3 regions of the Caldalkalibacillus uzonensis genome follow, and region 1 is predicted to be linked to each of the others. Evidence: riboswitches for the same ligand, from Rfam matches in the RefSeq annotation. Region 1 holds a riboswitch; each other region holds the start of a gene.
What was found. Region 1 has a riboswitch for S-adenosylmethionine ahead of J2S00_RS11635 (homoserine dehydrogenase). Riboswitches for the same ligand answer to the same signal wherever they lie in the genome.

Region 1 (7,533 bases):
CCTGTTTGATATTGGTGTCTACCTTACCGTCGTAGGGGTCACCATGACCATTATTCTGACAATCGGAGAGGATGAGGGATAATGGAAATCCTGATGTCAATTGTTGTCGGTGTCCTCTTTACGGTGGGCACATACCTGGTTTTGACCAAAAGTTTGCTGCGGATCATCTTGGGAACAGCTGTCTTAAGCCACGGTGTCCATTTGCTGTTATTAACCATGGCCGGTTTGAAGACGGGTGCGCCTCCGTTGTTGGGGGAACAGGCTGGATCCTATACGGATCCTCTTCCACAAGCCCTGATCCTGACCGCCATTGTGATCAGTTTTGGTGTGACGGCCTTTTTCTTTGTCCTGGCCTACAGAAGCTACCAGCAATTAGGAACTGACGATATGGAAAAACTAAGGGGAAATGACGATGAATAATGTAGTGATTTTACCTGTCGTTATACCGCTTATCACAGGGATTGTACTCATTCTGGCCAAAAAAAATCTGAATTTGCAGCGCTCGTTAAGCGTGCTCTCTTTTGCCGCATTAATAGTTGCCGCTGGAAGGCTCGTTCATTTGGCGGCAACTGAGGGCATCCAAACCTTATATCTTGGCAGCTGGGTACCGCCATTTGGCATTGTATTGGTGGCTGACATGTTTGCCTCTTTGCTGGTCCTGACTGCGGGAATCGTTAGCCTGGCCTGTCTGTTGTATTCATTCAGCGCCATTGACAAGGACCGGGAATCCTACTTTTATTATCCACTCGTGCAGTTTATCGTAGCAGGTGTATGCGGCTCTTTTTTGACCGGTGATATTTTCAACCTGTTCGTTTTCTTTGAAGTGATGCTGATTGCTTCCTACGCTTTGATTTCTCTAGGTGGAGAGAAGCGCCAGCTGCGTGAATCACTGAAGTACGTCCTGGTCAACATTATCTCTTCCGTTATGTTTGTCATGGCAGTGGCTTACCTGTATGCCACACTGGGAACTTTAAACATGGCTGATTTATCGCTCAGAGTGGCTGCAGTAGGACAAGAAGGCATTGTGACCGTTATAGCCATCTTATTCATGATTGTTTTCAGTTTGAAATCAGCTTTGTTTCTCTATTACTGGCTGCCCGGTTCCTACAGTGCTCCCCCTGCACCCATTGCGGCTCTTTTTGGGGGACTGTTAACCAAAGTGGGGATCTATGCTTTGTTCCGCTCCTTTACACTGATTTTTTATCATCAGCCTGAAGTGACACATCAACTGCTGGCCTGGCTGGCCGGACTAACCATGGTGCTGGGTGTCCTTGGGGCTGTGGCACACTGGGATGTAAGAAAAATTCTGGCCTATAACATTGTGGTCGCCGTGGGCTTTATTGTATTTGGACTGGCCGTATCATCCTCTACCGCCCTATCCGGTGCCATCTATTATCTGCTTCATGACATGATCATCAAAGCGCTTCTCTTCCTGTTGGGGGGTTCCATGATTGCCGTGGCAGGTACCGGTCAATTGCGCAAAATGGGCGGTTTGATCAAGCGTTATCCGGTTCTAGGCTGGATGTTTTTCATTGGTGCTCTTGCTCTGGCAGGCATTCCTCCTTTAAGCGGCTTTATCGGGAAACTGTTGCTGATTCAGGGAGGCCTGGAGCAAGGTTTGTATTGGCTGGTAGCTGTCAGTCTGGGGACAAGCTTGCTGGTTTTGTATTCCATGCTGAAAATCTTTATGAACGGTTTCTGGGGAGAAGAAAAGAATCATCAAGCCCAAGGGAATGGCTCTATCACCCGTCACCTTGTTCCCTGTGGCTTTCTGGTTGCCCTGGCCGTTGGGCTGGGACTGGGGGCGGAATGGGTAATTCCTTACATTCAGATTGCAACCGAAACATTGCTTAACCCCGAGTTATATATTCAGGCCGTGCTAAAGGAGTAGATGGATCATGCCTTTTCAAATTTTGCTTAACCTTATCCTGGCCCTTATCTGGGTTTTGTTAAATAACAGTTGGGATTTGGTCACATTTTCCATTGGTTATGTGCTTGGGTTTCTACTCATCTTTGCCTTAAGACGGTTTCTGCCCTATTCGTTCTATGGCCAGAAAATTGTGGCCGTTGTCAAGCTGCTGCTGCTGTTCTTAAAAGAGCTTATCCTCTCTAGCATTAGTGTCATCAAGCAAATCATAAAACCTGATCTGGATATTCGTCCCGGGATCTTTGCCTTTGAAACACAATTAAAATCTGACTGGGAAATTACAACTTTGGCCTGTTTGATTTCGCTGACACCGGGAACATTAACCGTCAGCGTCACCCCGGACAAAAGTATATTATACATTCACGCCATAGATATTCCTGACGCCGAACAAACCATTGCCCAAATTAAGGACTCCTTTGAGCAGGCCATTATGGAGGTGAGCAGATAACATGTTTGCTTATCTCCTCATGACTGCCCTCATGATCATCGCAGCTTCAATTCTTATATCACTTTACCGTGTGATTAGAGGCCCGTCCATGCCCGACCGCATCATTGCTGTCGACACCATTGGCATCAACATTATCGGCATGGTGGCTATTATCTCCATGATGCTGGAAACACAGGCATTCCTGGAAATTATTTTGTTGATCGGCATATTGGCCTTTATTGGTACAATTTCCTATGCCAAGTTTTTAGAAAGAGGGGTTGTCATTGAGCGTCGTCGAGATCAGTAAAGGAATTGTCGGTTTGCTTTTGCTTTTGGGTGCGGTTTTAAGTTTATTAAGTGCCATTGGCATGATTAGACTTCCTGATGTATACACACGTTCTCATGCTGCCACCAAAAGTTCCACTCTTGGTGTCCTGTGTATTTTGACCGGGGCTTTCCTCTATTTTTGGTGGGTCAAAGGCATCTTTAGTGCAGGGCTCTTACTCGGTATTGTTTTCGTCTTTGTTACGGCACCAGTGGCCGGCCATCTGATTTGCCGGGCCGCCTATCACATTCAAGTTCCATTATGGGAAAAATCAGTGCAAGATGATCTTAAGCAATACTACACTCAAAATCAGGAGCTGCATTCAAACAAATAACAGCCAATTGAATTCTCCAAATGAAACCAAACAACGAGTGATTACGTGCCCTTTTACACCCGGGCACGTTTTTTCATTTAACGAACAACACACCAGCTTCAGACAACAGATTAGACTCTTTCACAGTGACTCAAAATCACTGATGGATTGAACCTCCTTGTTACTTTTCAGCATATTGTATAACAGCAAAAAAATTGGTGTAAGGAAACTTTTTAAATATTTAAAAGTTTGGTTGAGGGGGAGTGATCATGCTTGAAGTATGTGCGGCCATTATCGGCTTGCTTTTGGTTATAATCACGAATAAATTGAAAAAGAAAATAAGGGACAGATAATGATTGACAATGAGAGGCATTTCACTTAAGATAATACCAAAGATTAGCAATGTTGATTATTTGAATAGCTTGTGTCATCACTCTTATCAAGAGAGGCGGAGGGACTGGCCCAATGAAGCCCGGCAACCGCCAGCTTAGGCTGGAAAGGTGCCAATTCCTGCGAAGATGGTTCCATCTTCGAGAGATAAGAGGAAGGATGCTTGTAAGTATATGCACCCCCTTCCTCAAGAAGGGGGTTTTTCATTTATCGTGTTTGTAGTGAACTTGAGAATAGGTTCTGTTGAGCAGAAGACCTTAATGGCAAACGAAAGGGGAATATGTTGATGCTGCGGATCGGATTGTTGGGATTAGGTACAGTGGGTAGCGGTGTCTATGAAGCCATTTCCACCGAAAAAGAAAGGCTGACACGGCTGCTGGGTGATGAGGTAGAAGTAGTCAGCATTCTTATCAAAAACAGCCGTAAGGAACGTCCTCATGTCCCCCGGGAACTGCTGGTGACAGATTTTAAGTCATTTGTCGCCTGTAAACCTGATGTGGTATTTGAGGCCATTGTGGGGGTGGATCCCGCTTACTTTTATGTCTCTTACCTATTAGAAAACAGCATTCCTGTCATCTCGGCCAACAAGGAGCTGATTGCCAAACGGGGACATCGCTTGGAACAGATCGCCAGGCAAGCCGGGACCTACCTCAGTTATGAGGCCAGTGTGGCCGGCGGCATTCCCATTTTGTCTGCTTTGAAAACTTCTTTGCTGTTTAATCAAATCTCACAACTCCAAGGTATCCTTAATGGAACAACCAACTATATCCTGACCAAGATGAGTCAGGAAGGGAAGCCTTTCAGTGACGTTTTGCATGAGGCACAAGCATTAGGGTATGCCGAAGCTGACCCCACCGCAGACATTGAGGGATGGGATGCTTTATATAAGCTGCAAATTTTAGCCTATTATGTTACGGGAACTTGGGAGTACAGTGCCACTTTAACATGCCGGGGCATTACCGGAGTTGAACCCTGGCATATGGAAGTGGCCGGGCAATTGGGCTTGACCCTGAAGCTGGCTGCGCTTCTGACAAAAACGGCACGAGGGGTTGAAGGTCGGGTTGAACCTGTCTTTTTACCTGCTGAACATCCGTTGTCCCAAGTGAATGGGGTAACAAATGCCATCATGGTCACGGGTGATTTGGTGGGCCAGTTGGTCTTCCAAGGACCTGGAGCAGGCAAGAAGCCAACAGCGAGTGCCATGCTTGAAGACTTAGTCTTCTGTCACCGCCAGTTTAAAGCCGGATATGTTCCATCCAATAATGTCTCTCTGATCCCTTTCGAGGAAAATGATGCACAGCAAAGTAACAGAGCCGATGAGAATCAGCCCTCCCTGCACAATACAAGCGATTACATTATCGCTTTTTGGCGGCAGTCGAAAGGACAGCAGGGGCTGGAGAGATTGATCAAAAACTGTCAAGGAGAATGGCTGTACTGTGAAGAAACAGAGCAGCTTGGCACAGGGCTTTTAAAACTGAATCCCAACTGGCGGGAAGCGATCAGTCTCTGTCAAGAAGCAACCCTTTACCCGGTTCTCATCAATGAAGATGATTGGCAGTCCTCTACCCTTAGCAGCAGGCTTAGAAGTGCACTGCGGTATGTAGGCAGCCATCCTGCTTATGCCTAGCACTTACAACTGCTGCCTCTTCCCATCAACCACGTATTTTATAATAAAAGTGACAAATACTAACGTTGACTGACCTCTTTGTAGAAAGTGAGGAGACATAGATGAAGTTTCTTAAACGAGGGATGCTGTTATGCACAGTGCTTACTTTTTTGTTGGTGGGTGGGTGCGGACCAGCCGATGAGGCACCACCGGACGACGACATGACCGAAGAGGAAACAGCACCAGATGAGGCTGACGCCCAATTAATTGCTGAAGGGGAAGCCGTGGTACAAAAAAACTGTATTTCCTGCCATGGTGAGAATCTTGAAGGCGGCATGGGCCCTGCCTTACATGGATTGTCCGCAAAGTACACCCCTGATCAACTGCATGACATTTTGGTCAACGGGATAGGGGCCATGCCCGGTGGAACGGCCGGTGGACAAGAAGAAGCTGTCATCGCTTATCTGCTTACCTTGGACTAGCTTCCCGTCAAGCAGCTGGTCCTCTGAACCGGGCAAGAAGCGGCAAAGCCTGAAGTGCTTTTTAAGTGCACTTCAGGCTTTGCCATATCCGCTCCCTCTCCTGGGCAGTGTGTTTGCCAGGAAGGTCCACCACTGGCGGTTGTCATCAATTTGTCACACTTTACTTTATTGACTGACCCGTCAGTCAGAATTTATACTGTTATCGTGACTTTTTATTCTTACTTTTATCGCGCCCAGCAGCGAACATAAGGGGAGGTTAAAGGAAGATGTGGAAAACCTGTTTATTGCCACTTGTCATTTTGCTTGTCATTGTTTTGAGCGGCTGCAATACGACAGCACCAGAAGAGCCAGCGGCCGAAGAGCGTTATCCTGTTGATGTTCTGACCGTTACCGAAGGCACTGTGGAACAAACGGTCACCATTTCGGGCACGGTGATGGCCAGCGAGCAAGCTGCTGTATTTCCATCCCTGCCCGGGGAGGTGAAAAAAGTGCACGTCAACAATGGGGATCTTGTTGAAGCAGGACAGCTTCTGGTTGAATTGGCCTCCCAGGATATAGAACTAAGCGTGGAACAAGCCCAGGCTGGCCTTCAAGCGGCTGAAGCCCAGCTGGCCAGTGCCAAAGCGATGAGAGAGCAAGGAATCCGTCAGGCTGAACAACAGTTGGCACAAGCCCGGCGATCCTATGAACTGGCCCAGTCTGATCAAAGTGAGAATCTTAGTTTGGATATTGATGAAGAGAATGAGCTGACTGAAGCTTTGCGCCCCCTCTTGGAAATGAACACAGCCCAACGGGAAATGGAGATCCAGCAGGCTGAAATGGCAGTCAAAGCAGCTGAGCTGGCCCTGGAGCAAGCCAAAGGAACTGAATCGGTTCAGGCTGCCGAAGCTGCTGTCCATCAAGCAGAGATAGGCGTGAAAATGGCTGAGCAGCAACGGCAACAGTTGCGTATTATCGCACCAATCAGCGGCCAAGTGACCGATCTCGCCGTATTTGTGGGACAAACGGTTTCACCCCAGATGGCACTTATGAACGTTGTGGATGTGTCACAGCCATTTATACGGGCCACAGTGAGTGAAGCTCAGCTGAAGTGGGTGCAGGTGGGACAAGAAGTGGATATTACCGTTAATGCGGCGGGAAGCCGCTCAGTCGGACAGATTAGATATATCAGCCCGATTCCCGGCCAGCAATCCCGCTCCTACCCCCTTGAGGTGGAATGGGAGGAGATTCCAGAGGGAATAGTCCCTGGCATGATTGCTCAAATCGAACTTGATTTGGCGGAGGATAAAGCCCGGCTCCTGGTTCCCATAGATGCCGTTCTTCGCCAAAACGATACTTATTATGTCTATGTCGTGGAAGACGGTGTAGCCAAGCAACGGGCTATTACACCCGGTGAGGAGACAGCCCAATGGATCGTTGTACAATCCGGGTTGGAAGAAGGTGAGCAGATCGTCATTCAGGGACAATTCAGCCTGTATGATGGCGCACAAGTGAACATACGTAAGGAGCGTACAATCGATGAAGCTGACTAATATATCTGTCCAACGCCCGGTGGGCGTTGTGATCATTGTCCTGGCCGTCATGATTCTTGGAGCCATATCCTTAACCAACCTGGCTATTGATCTTCTGCCAGACATTAACCTGCCTGTAGCAGTGGTGATGACGTCCTATTCCGGTGCTGCCCCTCAAGAAGTAGAATCTCTTGTCACCCGCCCCCTTGAGGGAGGCTTGAGCACTGTGGAGGGACTAGACAGCATTCAATCCCTGTCTGTACCCAACCAGTCGGTCATTATCTTAATTTACGATTTTGGCACCAATATGGATCAAGCTATGCTGGAGATCCGGGACAGACTGGATTTGGTGCGGCAAGCCTTGCCCGACGGGGCCGATGATCCGGCACTGTTCCGCTTCGATCCCAATGCCTTTCCCATTATGCAATTAAGTTTATCCGGTACCGTTGCTGAAGATCAACTGACCCATCTGGCTGAGCAAACCGTGATTCCCCGTCTCGAACGCCTGCCCGGCGTGGCACAGGTCAGTCTCATCGGGCAAACACCCCGGGA
Region 2 (7,533 bases), on a different contig from region 1:
TACAGGAAGACAGCGTTTAATACTTCCCTCCCGACTGGAGGCAAGCCAAAGGAGACATTACTGATCCCCAGAATGGTCAAACATTCCGGCAGGGCTGCTTTGATCATACGCAAGCCGTCAATGGTGGCCTTGGCGGAGCCGATATATTGTTTGTCCCCTGTTCCCACCGGGAAGACCAGCGGGTCAAAGATGATGTCCCGGGGGTTAAGAGCGTATTTGTTGACCAAAAGATCGTAGGAACGCTGGGCAATGCGCAGTTTATCCTCCGCTTTGACCGCCATGCCCTGTTCATCAATGGTGCCCACCACCACGGCGGCCCCGAAGCGTTTAATCAGGGGAACCACCTTTTTAAACCGCTCTTCTCCATCCTCCAGGTTGATCGAATTAATAATCGCTTTTCCCTGGCAATAAGTAAGCGCTTTTTCAATCACTTTTTCATCAGTGGAGTCGATCATCAGGGGTACTTTCACTTTATTAACGACGTGCTTCAGAAACTGCTCCATATCGGCCTGTTCATCCCGGTCCGGGTCAGCCAGACAAATGTCAATCACATGGGCGCCGCCCTTCACCTGGCCCCGGGCAATCTCCGCCGCTTCTTCGTATTTCCCGTCGGCTATGAGACGCTTAAACTTGCGGGAACCAATCACATTGGTCCGTTCCCCGACCAGGAGCGGACGCATGCTCTCCTCATAAATGAGCGGTTCAATGCCGGAGACGGCATGGGGATGATCACCTGGGATTTCCCGCGGTGCATATGGCTTTACTGCCTCGGCAATCGCTTTAATGTGCTCTGGTGTGGTACCGCAGCAGCCGCCAGTGATATTGAGCCATCCTTTTGCGGCGAAAGCGGCTATCTTTTGCGCCAGGGATTGTGGGGATTCATGGTAATTCCCTTCTTCGTCCGGCAAACCGGCATTAGGGTAACAAAAGACAGCAGTGGTGGCCAACTGGGACAAGGAACGGAGATGATCGGTCATAAATTCAGGGCCAGTGGCACAGTTGAGACCGACGGCAGCAGGCTGCATGTGTTCCAGTGACAAGTAAAAAGCTTCAATGTTTTGACCAGCCAAGGTGGTGCCCATCGGTTCAATGGTACCAGAGACTAAGAGGGGGACTTCCCGGCCCAATTCTTTAAACGCTTGGCAGATGCCAATATAGCCCGCTTTGACGTTGCGCATATCCTGGCTGGTTTCCAACAGTAACAGATCCACACCGCCCAAAAGTAACCCTTTCGCTTGTTCGGCGTAATGGACAATCAACTCTTCAAACGTGGTGCCGCCAGTGACTGATAAGCTTTTGGTCGTTGGGCCCATGGAGCCGGCCACAAAGCGCGGCCACTCAGGAGTGGCATATTCATCAGCCACTTTACGGGCAATCTCCGCTGCCGTGCGGTTGATTTCCAAGGCCCTGTGGCCCAGATTGTATTCGTTTAACACCAAGGCCGTTCCGCCAAAGGTGTTGGTCTCAATAATGTCTGCCCCTGCTTCCAAATAAGAACGGTGAATCCATTCCACAATGTGGGGAGCGGTGAGATTAAGATACTCATTACATCCCTCATATTCCTCACCACCAAAATCTGCGGCGGACAGATCCGCCTGCTGCAACATAGTGCCCATCGCTCCGTCGATGATGAGTATTTTCTTTTTTAATTGCTGTTCAAACAATGTGCTTGCCATGGTGCAGCTCCCTTTCTTGTTCAGTATGTTGCTTGGCATGAATATAGGTCACCAGTTCCACAGACATCTCATAACGCATAAACGGAGTGATAATATAGATGCCGTTAAACAGGTTATAGGCCGTGTCGATCAAAGATTTGGCGATGGAGATCCCTTCTTGCTGGGAAAGGTGCGGGTCATGAGCCACACTTGCCATGCGCTGGCGGATCTCATCAGTTAATTTAATACCAGGCACTTCATGGTGGAGGAACTCAGCGTTACGTGAACTGGTTAAGGGCATGATACCAATATAAATGGGTACCGGCAAATGTTTTGTTGCTTCTCGGATCTTATGCATGTGCTCATGGTCATATACCGGTTGGCTGATAAAGTAATCGGCTCCCGCTTCTATTTTTTTCTCCAAGCGGCTCACGGCTCGCTCCAGATGCCGGACATTGGGATTAAAGGCTGCAGCAACAGAGAAAGTAGTCTGCTGTTTTAACGGTTTGCCGGAAAAGGACAATCCCTTGTTCATTTGCTTGATCAGTTGAATCAGTTCAAAGGAAGACAAGTCATATACAGAGGTGGCTCCCGGAAAATCGCCGATCTTGGTTGGGTCTCCTGTTACAGCCAGCACATGATGCATGCCCAAACAGTGGAGGCCCAGCAAATGGGACTGCAATCCGATCAAGTTGCGATCCCGGCAGGTGATATGCACCAGCGGCAGCAGATCGAAGTGCTGCCTGATCAAGGCAGCCATGGCCATATTGCTGATCCGGGGTGAGGCCAGCGAATTGTCAGCCATGGTTAAGGCATCAATGCCCGCTTCCTTCAGGGCTTGGGCTCCTTCCAAAAAACAGTCAATGTTCAGGTGTTTGGGGGGATCCAATTCCACAATAATGGATTTGCGCCTTCTCACCACATGCTGCAACTGTTCCTGTCCGCCTTGCGATACTGAATGCGCCTCAATCTCGATCGGTTTGGGTTGTACTTCTTTTTCGGTGATGGGCTTCACATTTTTGAGTGTCTCAGCCATTGCTTTGATGTGAGCGGGGGTGGTGCCGCAACACCCGCCAATCAATCTCACGCCTTGTTCCACGAGCGCCCGTGCCTGCTGGGCAAAATAGTCCGGCTCCGATTGATAGATAAACCGGCCGTCGATATAATCGGGCAGACTGGCATTGGGATAGGCGGACAGATAGGCCTGCTTGGGCAGAGGGATGTTTTCCAGGGAGCGCAACATATGGTGGGGACCCAGGCGGCAGTTGGCTCCGACAATATCAGCTCCGAGCTCTTCCAGTTGGTTAAGGGCTTCACTTAACGAAAGGCCGCCTTGCAGCACACCCACCTCATGCAGAGATACTTGGGCGATAATGGGCAATGTCGTTTCCTGTCTGGCAATCTGCAAGACCGTTTTTAACTCTTCCAGATCATAATAGGTTTCCAATAACAGACCGTCTACCTTCTCATGCAACAGCCAGTAGAGCTGTTCGCGGAAGCTGCGTTTAATTTCCTCCAGCGTGATGGCTTTTTTTCCTGCCCCGCGGATGCCCCCAATGGTCCCCAAAACGTAGGCCCGGTCCTGAGCCGTTTCCTTGGCCAACCGCACAGCGTGCAGATTGATCGATTTTACCGCATCTTCCAGTCCATAGCGGGACAGTTTTGTATAATTGGCGGCATAGGTGTTGGTTTGCAGCACTTGGGCGCCGGCCTCCAGATAAGCCTGGTGAATGTTTTGAATTTGTTCGGGCTGGGAGATATTCAACTCTTCATAACAGTGGCCGACACCATACGAATACAGCAGCGTGCCCATGGCACCGTCGGCAATCAGCAAGCCGTCTTTTAAATCATCCAGTAGAGCCAATGTTAACGCTCCCTTCCTTTCTTAGGGCCGCAAAGGCCCGTTCAAAGTCATCAATTAAATCGTGTACATCTTCCAAGCCGACGGAAAGGCGCAACAGACCGTCGGTAATACCCCGTTTCTCCCGTTCAGCCTTGGGCATGGCGGCATGGGACATTTTGGCCGGATAGGATAAAATCGATTCCACTGCCCCTAAGCTGACGGCAAAGACCGGAAGTTGCACATGCTGGGCAAAGGTTTTGACAGCCTCACCGTCTGTCAGGCGGAAAGAAAGGACCGCTCCGGCCCCATCCGTCTGCAGCATCTGTATAGGGTAGCCGGGATGGTAAGGCAGCCCAGGATAATAGACCTCCAATACCTCGGGCACCTTTTGTAAGTATTTGGCCATCTCATAGGCGGAAGCTGTAGACTGCTTCAAGCGGACCGACAAGGTTTTCAGCCCCCTGAGCACCAGCCAGGCATCCTGCACGCCCAGGATGGCCCCGAAGGCGTTTTGTAAAAAAGCCAGCTGTTCAGCTAGCGCCGGTTCCTTGACCACAACCAGTCCGGCGACCACATCACTATGGCCAGCGATAAATTTGGTGGCACTGTGAATGACCACATCAGCTCCCAGTTCCAGGGGCCGTTGCAAGGCCGGGGTCATCAGTGTATTGTCCACAAAGGTCAGGCAGCCGTTCGCTTTAGCCAATTTAGCCACTGCCTGAATATCCGTAATTTTGAGCAAAGGATTAGAAGGTGTTTCCACATACAGCACTTTCGTATTGCTGCGGATATGGGAGGCCACCTGGTCCAAATCGGTCATGTCCACAAAGGTGTACTCGATGCCAAAGCGGCTGAGCACCTGGGTGACCATGCGGTAGGTGCCGCCATATACATCTTCACAAATGAGGACATGATCGCCCTTGGACAAGAGCAGAAAGGCAGTGGAGATGGCGGACATGCCTGAAGCAAAGGCAAAGCCTCTTGTGCCCCCTTCCAGTTCAGCAATGGTTTCTTCCAGTGCTTCCCGTGTCGGGTTGCCCGATCGGCTGTAATCATAGCGGCCAAAACGGTCAATATTTGGCTGGTGATAAGTTGAGGCATGGTGAATGGGCACACTGACGGCCCCTGTGTGGGGATCCCATTTATGTTTGTTGTGCAACAGGCGGGTTTCAAAACAAAATTCTTCACTCATCTCGGCTGACCTCCTCATCTGGCTTGTTCCACTTGCCCAGATTTTAAAGCAGCAAAGGCTTGCTCCAAGTCGGCAATCAAATCGTCCACATGCTCCACACCCACGGAGAAACGCAACAAGCGGTTACACACCCCGTATGCCGTGCGCACCTCTTCAGGAATGTCGGCGTGGGTTTGGGTGGCGGGATAGGTGATGAAACTTTCTACCCCTCCCAAGCTTTCAGCAAAGGTAATTAATTGAAGGTGCTGCAGGAAGGGATTGACCCATTCTTCTTTTAAGATGCGGAAGGAGAGCATCCCTCCCCGGCCCGGATACAGCACATCGGTCACACAGTCATGCTGCTGCAAATAGGCGGCAATCTGCCGGGCATTGGCCTCATGCTGTCTCATGCGTAAGGCCAGTGTCTTCATACCACGCATCAACAGCCAGGAGTCCAGGGGGGAGAGGGTGGCACCGATGGCGTTATGATAATGAAACAAACGTTCACATAATGCTTCTCCCTTGGCCACAATCAGTCCGGCCAGCACATCGTTGTGTCCGCCCAAATATTTGGTGGCGCTGTGAATGACGATATCTGCCCCTTGTTTGATGGGCTGCTGCAAAAGTGGCGTGTAAAAGGTGTTGTCCACGATCAGTAACAGGCCATGTTTTTTAGCCACCCGGCTGACCGCACTGATATCTGTCTCCTGCATAAGCGGATTGGTCGGTGTTTCAATAAAGATAGCTTTGGTGCGAGGGGTGATTCGTTTTTCAATTTCCTCTGTACATCGTGGATCAACATAATGGAAGTTCAGCCCCCAGCGCTTCCAGCCTTCTTCAAACAAGCGGTACGAGCCTCCATAGAGATCCTGGGAAACGACCCACTCGTCCCCTTGCCCAAACAAGGACAAAATAATCTGAATGGCCGCCATACCTGAACTGGTGGCAAATCCCCGGTCGCCACCCTCCAAATCAGCTATAGCCTGCTCCAGAATGGCCCGGGTCGGATTGCCTGTACGGGAGTAATCATAGCCCGTAGACTGGCCAATGCCGGCATGGCGGTAGGCGGTTGAAAAGTAGACCGGAGCCGATACCGTCCCGGTTTCTTTCTCACTGCGGTTTCCGATTTGAACCAGCTGAGACTCTAGTTTCAATTGGCTCATCTTAGCTCATCCCCACCTTTGCTCTGCTTTGATGAAATAAAAAAGCCTTCTTCTGATAAGAAGAAGGCAAGACTAAGCGGGTTTCCGTTAGTTTGTCTTCCTCTTATCTTTCAAGTTGAATCAAGACAACTTGACTCAACTTGCTGGAATTAGCACCTGGCCAGCAATACAAGCTGGCTGGTTGCTGAGGTTTCACAGGGCCAGTCCCTCCACCTCTCTGGATAAGAAAAAGAACAACACTCGTATTCAGTTATGTATGACTATTAAAACAACTATATAACTAATTTATTGATTTGGCAATAGGAAAATGTAAAAAAATTTAGCAATCCCGGAATGTGGTTAATTGACGCCCACGGGACAGTGTCGTTCAATGATCTGCTTTTTCAGTGATTTCCTATCAAAAATGATCACCGATTTAGGTGAAAATTTATAACCTATTTATCAGAGGGCATTTTAGGCTCATGTCTATCCTTTTGCAGCGGCCCCAAGTTTTTGACTTCTTTTCTGAAATTAGGAATTGACAGACAGCGAGGGATTATATATGATACTTTAAAACAGCAAAATTCCATAATTCATAGTTGATTAATGTGAATTGTGTTATTAACCGTGTTGGCACGTATCATGTATAGAACCGAAAGAAAGGTAAAGGTGAAAATCGATGCTGTTAACCTTTATCGCCATTGTCATTGCCTTGTTTTTTGCCATGAATATTGGGGCCAGCGGAGCAGCGGCCACCATGGGTGCGGTGTATGGTGCGGGAGCGGTCCGCCAGAAGACGCTCGCTTTGCTGCTTGTGGCTCTAGCAGTCTTTTTGGGTGCAGTCTTGGGCAGCGGAGAAGTGGTGAAGACGATCGGCAGCGGGATTATCCCCACTGATATCCTCAATGTGCCGATTGTGCTGATTATTTTGGTTGGAGCAACCAGCACGCTGTTTATCGCCAATCTGCTGGGTATTCCTTTGTCAACCAGTGAAGTGACTGTGGGATCGATCGTTGGCGTCGGCATTGCCTTTCAGGCCTTGTATGTCTCCAATCTGCTCTACATTGTCTCGTTTTGGATCATTGTGCCGGTAGTTGCCTTCAGTGTGGCTTACGTATCAGGCAAAGGGATTCTGTGGTTTGAGAGACGCTATCCTGACCTGAAAAAGGGAGGCAAATGGCGCAAAGCTCTTATTGCCCTCCTCATCTTCACCGGGTGTCTGGAGGCTTTTTCAGCAGGGATGAATAATGTAGCCAATGCCATCGGCCCTTTGGTAGGAGCGGGACTGTTGGATGCAACGCAGGCCATCTGGCTGGGTGGGGCCTTCGTGGCACTGGGAGCGGTCTTGCTCGGCGGAAGGGTACTGGAGACCAACGGCAAACGGATTACCTCCCTCTCTCTGCTGCAAGGCAGCGTGGTGTCAGGAACAGGAGGTACATTGGTGGTCTTGGCTTCACTGCTGGGCATCCCAGTTCCGCTTACCCAGGCTACCACATCGGCCATTTTGGGTGTGGGGACCGCAGAGAATGGTTTCCGCTTATGGCAAAAGAATGTGATCGTTCAAATTATCAAGGTGTGGATTGTGTCACCTATTCTTTCGCTGGTGGTTTCATACACCTTGGTTCATATCATCCTGGAGCCTAATCCATATGTTGTTATTGTTGTTTTGAGTGTGTTTGTAGGTACATTTGGCACGCTCAGTTTATTAAAAACCATCCGGCA
Region 3 (7,533 bases), on a different contig from region 1:
CCTAATGATGCAAAAAAACTCCCGCCAGGTAGGACGGGAGTTCGTTCCGGCTCTTATATTTCTTGATATGTTGTTATAGAGGTGATCAATGCTTGCGGTGGGGCAGTTCTTCCAGGCAAGCTTGGACCAGGGTGGCCCCATGACTCATGGCAATGCCCCCTGTCAAAGCGGCACTGACACCCAGCGCTTCCAAGATCTCAGCATCGGAAGCTCCCTTCTGCAGCGCCTCCTGGGTATGATACATGATGCAATATTCATCCTGGGTGGCCAGTCCGATCCCTAAAGCAATCAAGTGCTTGGTTTTCTGGTCCAGTTTCCCCTTTTTAAAGCAGGCACCTGTAAAGGCATGATACTGGTCAACCACCTCAGGCAGCTTTTCTTTTAAATCGGCCAATCCGGCCTTATACTCATGAATAAACGCTTCAATTTCAGTGCTGTAATTGCCATTTTCCATCTGTTCCGTGTTCATGTTTTCCACTCCTTTACCAGTGATCCAAGTTTTTCAAACATAGGATTCCCCCTTGCCTCTCTGCTATTCTCAGTATTTTAGGAACGGTTATAATCAATGAGGCGATTGGTGGCGATTTTATACAACCACGGTTTAAAGGACGCCTGCTCTCCATTATTCGAAACAACATGACAAAAAGCTCTATCCACTAGGCAAAAAAATAACCACCCCCGAAATACCTGCCAGGGATGGTTGCCAGTCACGGTCTTTATTTTCTTTTTCTCATCATGTCATAGGGATGAACCGGCTGATCCACCTTCATTTTGACCGTCATCATCGGGTGCGGAGCACGTTCTAACGGTTCATTTTCCTCATCCCACATCTCTTTCACGGTTTGTTTGAAGCGGACAAAGTTGGGGCCAAAGAACTCCACTTCATCACCAACACCGAAGTTGTTACGCTGTTGCAACGTAGCAACCTGGGTGTCCGGGTCATAATCCAGTACCAGGGCGGCAAAATCATACTTGGGAATCTTCTCCGGTTTGCCGAACAGCTGGTCCTGTTCAGTGGGATCGCCAAAGTAGAAAGCGGTGGTCAGTGAACGTTGGGCTGCTTTCCAAATCTCGTCCACCCATTCTTCTTTCAAACGGAAGTTCTGCGGATCCTCACAGTAAGAGTCGATGATTTGACGGTACACATTGCACACCGTGGCTATATAATGGATACTTTTCATCCGTCCTTCAATTTTCAGGCTGTCTACCCCGGCGTCAATCAGTAAAGGCAGATGCTCCACCATGCTTAAATCTTTGGAACTCATGGTAAACGGATCATGATCCACACTTATCCGCTTGTCGCCATATAACTCATAAGGCCAGCGGCATGACTGGGCGCAGCCGCCACGGTTCGCATCGCGAGCTGTCATATGATTGGACAGGACACAGCGTCCGGAATAGGAGATACACATTGCCCCGTGAATGAAAGCTTCAATCTCAATATCCACGTTGCGTTTAATCTCCCTGATTTCCTCCAGGGACACCTCCCGGGCCAGGACCACACGGGGAATCCCTTCCTGGGCCCAGAACTGCACTGCCTTCCAGTTGGTAATGGAAGCTTGGGTGCTGATGTGCATCTCCAAATCGGGGGCAGCGTCACGTCCTAGTTCGATCAAGGCGGGGTCAGCTACAATACAGGCGTCAATGCCAATGTCATGTAATTTTTTAAAGTAGTCTTTAACCCCTTGCAAATCTTCATTATGGGCAATAATGTTGGCGGCAACATACACTTTGGCTCCGTATCGGGAGGCAAAGTCAACCCCTTTAGCCATATCTTCAAAGCTGAAGTTGCCTGCTTTGGCCCTGAGGCCATACTGCTGGCCGCCAATATACACGGCATCAGCGCCGTATCTGACAGCAAACTGCAGTTTCTCCAAGTTGCCTGCCGGGGCCAATAGTTCAGGCTTTTTCAAAGAAACATTGGCCTGCCCTGTGGCGCATGTCTCCACTTGTGCTTCGGTCGCCATACGATCCACTCCTTTCTGTGCTAAGGAAGGCACATTATTTTTCCTTCATTTTAATAGATCTGTTCCTTAAAATAAAAACCTGTGCCCAAACGGCGCTCAGGAGGCTGAATCTGCTTGATCTCCTCCAGCCAGCCGCCCAGCTTGGCTTGAAAAGCATCAGCGTCCTGCAGATACACATCAATCGCCTGACGGTAAATGCGGGTCACTTGCTCCAGGTATTCCGTTGTCTTGTACATGCCCTCTATCTTCAGGCTGTCAATCCGACCGTCAATGAAGGCTGGCAGATGCTCCAGCATGCAAATATCCTCATTGCTCATAATGTGTGTGCCGTTGATATCTTCAAACACAGGATAGTGCGTTTCTTCTTCTTTCTTCTCTTTCAGATACAAGTTGGCTTCTGGCATAGTGGAAACACGTTCTTCTCCAATATGGTTCAAGTAGTTGCGTACCAGCCGGCGTGCAGAATGGAAAATGCAGGTCATGCCATGGATCTGGGCCTGAATCTCAATATCCACTTGTTTTTTAATTTCTAGCACATTTTCCAGAGACAACTCCCGGGCCACAATGGCTCTTGAGGCTCCTTTTTTGGCCCAGTAGTGCACTGTCTCATAGTTGGTGGAAGTGGTTTCCGTGTTCCAATGCAAGGGCATTGTTGACCCAATCTCCCACACCGTCATCAAAACCGCCGGATCACCGAATACAATACCATCAACACCAGCTTCTTCCAAGCTTTTAAGATAATCTGGCAATGTTTTCAGACGGTCGTTATGGAACAAAGCATTGACAGCCACATACACTTTAGCTTGCCGGTCATGGGCCACTTGGACTGCCTGTTCAATCTGAGGCAGTTCAAAATCCCCGGCTACTCTCAGACCGTAGTATTGGTGGCCAATGTATACAGCATCGGCTCCAGCATCAACAAGCCATTCCACTTCGGCGACACTTTTGGCTGTGACCAAAAGTTCAGGTTTCTTTTTCATTCATCATCACCTCTGACGTACACATTATACTACAGACAGGGCAAAAAAGATAATGGCTATGAAAAGGATCACACTTGCATAATTTTGGTTCCCTTACCTGTTCCATGTCTACAAAAGAAAATGACAGCGGTTAGGCTGCCATTTTCCTTTGCTAATCAATTTCATCTGCTGCTATCAAACTTTATCTACTATATAAACTACATTTCGTAAATATGGTACTTAGAAAGCCACCAGCACATTACCTTCGTAACGTTCCTCAATAAACTGGCGCACCTCTTCAGAGTTAAGCGCTTCAGCCAGTTTTTGGATTAAAGGATCATTTTCTCTTTCTTTGACAGTGGCCAATACATTCACATACGGATTGTCCTCAGGGCTTTCCAAAATCAGGGCATCCTCAGCCGGTGTTAAACCAACTTGCAAAGCATAGTTCGTGTTAATAATGGCCAGATCTGCATCTTCATAAACCTGGGCCACCGTGGCTGCTTCCATGCCCTCAAATTGGAAGTTATGAGGATTTTCTTCAATATCCCGAACCGTGCCATAGAAGCCAACATCATCGGCCAGCTTGATCAGATTATGGGATTCAAGCAACTTTAGAATGCGGCCCACCTCTGAAACGGAATCAGGATGGAAAATTTTAGCTCTTTCAGGCAGTTCCTCAATGGAATCGTATTTGACAGAGTAACCACCCATCGGTTCAATGTGTACCCCAGTTACAACCACCAGGTCATAGCCATGTTGTTCATTTTGGCTCTCAAGATAAGGAATGTGTTGGAAGAAGTTGGCATCCAGGTCACCTTCAGCTAAATATTGATTAGGCAATACATAGTCACTAAAAACTTCCACTTGCAATTCAATGCCTTCCTCATCCAACAGCGGTTTGACCACTTCATTCAGTATTTCAGCATGGGGAACCTGAGTTGCTCCCACAACCAGTTTGCCCCCTTCAACCGCAGCCTCTTCCTGGCCCTCTTCCTGTGTGGTTTCTTCCTGAGTCTCTTCAGGTGCAACCTCTTCTGCCTGATCACCTGCCTCACCACAGGCAGCCAAGCCCAAGGCTAAAACAAAGACTAAAGATAGCAATAATAGTTTTTTCATCTCTCTACACCCCTTTTAATGCACAATTTATTGTGTTAGTGATGTATGGTCAACCTTACCGTTTGTCAAGAGCTTTGACAATAAGGTCCCCAACCATTTGAAATACTTGCACGATGATAATAATAGCGATGGTTGCCACCAGTGTTACATCTTCATAGTTCATCTGGAAGCCCATACGGTAGGCGTAATAACCCAGGCCGCCGGCACCGACCACACCAGCCATAGCCGTATAGCCGATTAAGGCAATGCCAGTGACGGTTAAACCAGACACCAGAGCAGGTTTGGCTTCAGGGAGCAGCACTTTAAAAATAATATGCCTGTTGCCAGCCCCCATCGCCTGTGCCGCTTCCACAACCCCTTTGGGAATTTCCCTAAAGGCAATTTCCACCAGGCGGGCGTAGAAGGGAGCTGCTCCTATAATCAGTGCTGGTATGGCAGCGCTCATACCATAACCCACACCGAAGATCATCCGTACATAGGGAATCAGTAAAATAATCAGGATGATAAACGGAATGGAGCGAAAAATATTGACAATGGTTCCCGTGACACGATAAAACCACTGATTTTCCCACGGGTTCCCTTTGGCCGTCATATACAATAACACACCCAAAGGAATACCTAACAGCGCTGTAAAAAACAGTGAGACCACTGTCATATATATGGTTTCATAAGTGGCAGCCCATAACTCATCAAGATAAACATGGGGGAACAGCACCTCCCATACCTCCATCATGACAAGAGCACCTCCACTTCAACCCCTTGGACCTTGAGGTGATCAATCGCCCGGTTCACTTCAGCCTCGTCGCCTGTAACCTGAATATACAGTGTGCCGTAGGACGCATCTTTTAGCCGGCTGATTTTACCCTGTAAAATGTTGACTTCTATTTCAAACTGACGGATGAGCTGACTGATGACCGGTTTCCCGGCTGCCTCTCCCATAAAGCGGCACTCTAAAACCCAGCCGTTATGGACATGCCTTTCCGCTGAAGCAGACAGAGCCTCATCCGATTCTGTCACCTGCTTCACAAACTGCTTGGTGATCTCTTGCTGGGGGTGGTGGAAAATATCAGTGACATCCCCCAACTCAACCACACGGCCCGCCTCCATCACAGCCACCCGGTCACATATTTTGCGGATAACATGCATTTCATGGGTAATCAACACAATCGTTAAACCCAGACGGCGGTTAATCTCCTTTAACAGATCTAAAATCGAATCGGTCGTTTTTGGGTCCAAAGCGGATGTTGCTTCGTCACACAGCAACACATGGGGTTCATTGGCCAACGCACGGGCAATACCCACGCGCTGCTTCTGCCCACCACTCAGTTGGGAAGGATATTGATCTTCTTTGCCATCCAAGCCGACCAGATTAATCAGCTCCTTGGCCCGTTGTTCCCTCTGCGCTTTGGGCACCCCCGCAATTTCCAGGGGAAACATTATATTCTCTTTCACAGTGCGGGACCAGAGCAGATTAAAATGTTGAAAAATCATACCAATTTTTTGCCTTTTTTGGCGCAACTGTCTGGTGGACAAAGTGCTTAAGTCGGTGCCGTCCAGGATGACTTTTCCTTCTGTTGGTGCTTCCAGCAGGTTAATCATGCGGATCAAAGTGCTTTTACCTGCACCACTGTAGCCAATCACACCGAAAATCTCACCCTTTTTGATGGAGAGGGAGACGTGATCCACAGCTGTAATATCCTGCTTTTTAGATTTAAAGCGTTTGACGATATTTTGAATCTCGATCATAAATCCACCTGCTTTCAACCCCTTTAAAGGAGCAAAAAGATGTAATCAAATAAAAAATCCTTTCTGAGATGCAGAAAGGATGTCGTGTACCACTTCATCCTCTCATCTCTCGAAGATATGACATCTTCGCAGGAATTGGCACCTTTCCAGACTATTATCTGGCGGTTGCCGGGTTTCATCGGGCCAGTCCCTCCACCTCTCTGGATAAGAGTGTCACTTGATTATATGATGGTTTTCATCCTGTTTTACTTAACAAGTCGATGTGTATCGACTTCTGAGTAAGTACTATATCACCATATCCCAGACTTGTAAACAGCCAAAATAAAAGATTGTATTTTCAGATCTGTGCGCAAAATAAATAATTAGCCTCCACTGCGGAACGGGGTTCCTTTGTGGAGGGTTGCTGAAATATATTATTTTTCTTTTTGATGTCGCTTTTCTCCTTGTTGTGCTGCTCCTTTATTTGGCCAGGTTGTTTTCTCTCTTTCGGTTTGTCATCGTTCTTTTTTTCACTGCGTGATTCAGAGTTTGCGCGATCAGACTGGACTGGCCTTAACATCATCTTATCTTGACCATTAGGGGGAAACTCGTTCCTCTTTTTAGACAAATGGGCAGAAACAAGCTCCCCATTACCCCGGGAAGAAATACTCTCCTTCCTTTCCAACTCTTCCTCTTCTATTTCTTCCTTACCGCCAGGAGCATCCTGATCATTCATTTTTTCAGGCAAGGTATTGTCTGGAGCAAAATTGTTTTTTTGAGGTTTGTTCTGGCCATTGGTGTGTGGCTGTGGTTGCTCCGTCTGTTTGTTGCTCTCACCTTGTGGCTCGGCTTCCGATAATGAACGGGATAATACCTGGCCAAGTCCTCCTAAATCCCTCGCCAACTCTGAAACGGAACGTTCTTGAATGTCTTCAAGATCTAGATCTAGTTTCTGTTCTAAAGCATAAAGATAGATCATATACTTTCCAGGGGACAGACCTACATCTTGTGCTTTGCGGCGAATATCTTGATTGGTGTTCACTTGGTAAAAAATAAGATAGCGTCCCTGATAAGATTGATCCGATTGACTGTCGTTGTTACTAGCAGATACAGATGTTAGTTCAATCTCTTTCTCATTGAACTGTTCTTCTCTGATACTGGGGCCCATATAGAAACTGTCAGACTGAATTAATTGGGCCTCTGCTTCTAGCAGTGCCGTTACAATTTGTGGTTCATAATCAAGGATATCCCGGTCTCCCACAGCAGATGTGGTGACCAGTACATCGGTCACATCTTGCAAATAGCCTTGATCTTGGGCCATGATTAACATATTGACAATAACGTTATGCAAGGAACGATGGGACCAGTCTTCCATGTACTCTACCAGGCGCTGGCCTTCTGGGTTAAGCCCTTTCAACGTTAGTACTTCCATGGACTTGTTGACACTCATTTCCACACTGGGATTAAGATCAAGATGCACATAGGCTACAGCCGTATGGTCCGGCCCAAGGGCCATATAACCGATCAGGGTTAAAAATAAGATGAGACATGAGGCCACCAAAGCAATTGTTGGAATGTGGAATCGCCTCTTTATAGGCCTATCCACCATTTCACTAGCCGGTAACTCAACTTCATCCCCAATTTGTATCCGTTCCTCTTTCCGTTTCCGTATAGCATGGAAAGTCCCTTCATTCGTCATAACAATGGCTTCAGTTTCTTTAATCTCTAGAACAATGCCTTTTGCCATTCTTATCCCCCCTTTC

Region 2: it holds a riboswitch for S-adenosylmethionine, as region 1 does, so the genes downstream of both, J2S00_RS13635 (methionine biosynthesis PLP-dependent protein) here and J2S00_RS11635 (homoserine dehydrogenase) in region 1, are expected to answer to the same signal.
Region 3: it holds a riboswitch for S-adenosylmethionine, as region 1 does, so the genes downstream of both, J2S00_RS05030 (methionine ABC transporter ATP-binding protein) here and J2S00_RS11635 (homoserine dehydrogenase) in region 1, are expected to answer to the same signal.

What each region holds. Positions count from the first base shown of each region.
Region 1 is NZ_JAUSUQ010000008.1:109,444-116,976, reverse strand. It holds gene J2S00_RS11665 (Na(+)/H(+) antiporter subunit B) at 1-82, shown strand, start outside; gene J2S00_RS11660 (Na(+)/H(+) antiporter subunit C) at 82-420, shown strand; gene J2S00_RS11655 (Na+/H+ antiporter subunit D) at 413-1,891, shown strand; gene J2S00_RS11650 (Na+/H+ antiporter subunit E) at 1,899-2,375, shown strand; gene J2S00_RS11645 (Na(+)/H(+) antiporter subunit F1) at 2,377-2,661, shown strand; gene mnhG (monovalent cation/H(+) antiporter subunit G) at 2,639-3,013, shown strand; SAM riboswitch class I at 3,426-3,536, shown strand; gene J2S00_RS11635 (homoserine dehydrogenase) at 3,669-5,009, shown strand; gene J2S00_RS11630 (c-type cytochrome) at 5,111-5,470, shown strand; gene J2S00_RS11625 (efflux RND transporter periplasmic adaptor subunit) at 5,737-7,002, shown strand; gene J2S00_RS11620 (efflux RND transporter permease subunit) at 6,989-7,533, shown strand, end outside.
Region 2 is NZ_JAUSUQ010000010.1:105,503-113,035, forward strand. It holds gene metH (methionine synthase) at 1-1,676, opposite strand, end outside; gene J2S00_RS13625 (bifunctional homocysteine S-methyltransferase/methylenetetrahydrofolate reductase) at 1,657-3,519, opposite strand; gene metC (cystathionine beta-lyase) at 3,503-4,690, opposite strand; gene J2S00_RS13635 (methionine biosynthesis PLP-dependent protein) at 4,705-5,832, opposite strand; SAM riboswitch class I at 5,933-6,060, opposite strand; gene cysP (sulfate permease) at 6,491-7,533, shown strand, end outside.
Region 3 is NZ_JAUSUQ010000003.1:84,559-92,091, forward strand. It holds gene J2S00_RS05005 (carboxymuconolactone decarboxylase family protein) at 86-454, opposite strand; gene J2S00_RS05010 (peptidase U32 family protein) at 717-1,967, opposite strand; gene J2S00_RS05015 (peptidase U32 family protein) at 2,018-2,947, opposite strand; gene J2S00_RS05020 (MetQ/NlpA family ABC transporter substrate-binding protein) at 3,167-4,045, opposite strand; gene J2S00_RS05025 (methionine ABC transporter permease) at 4,101-4,778, opposite strand; gene J2S00_RS05030 (methionine ABC transporter ATP-binding protein) at 4,775-5,791, opposite strand; SAM riboswitch class I at 5,891-6,002, opposite strand; gene J2S00_RS05035 (anti-sigma factor domain-containing protein) at 6,129-7,517, opposite strand; gene sigI (RNA polymerase sigma-I factor) at 7,520-7,533, opposite strand, start outside.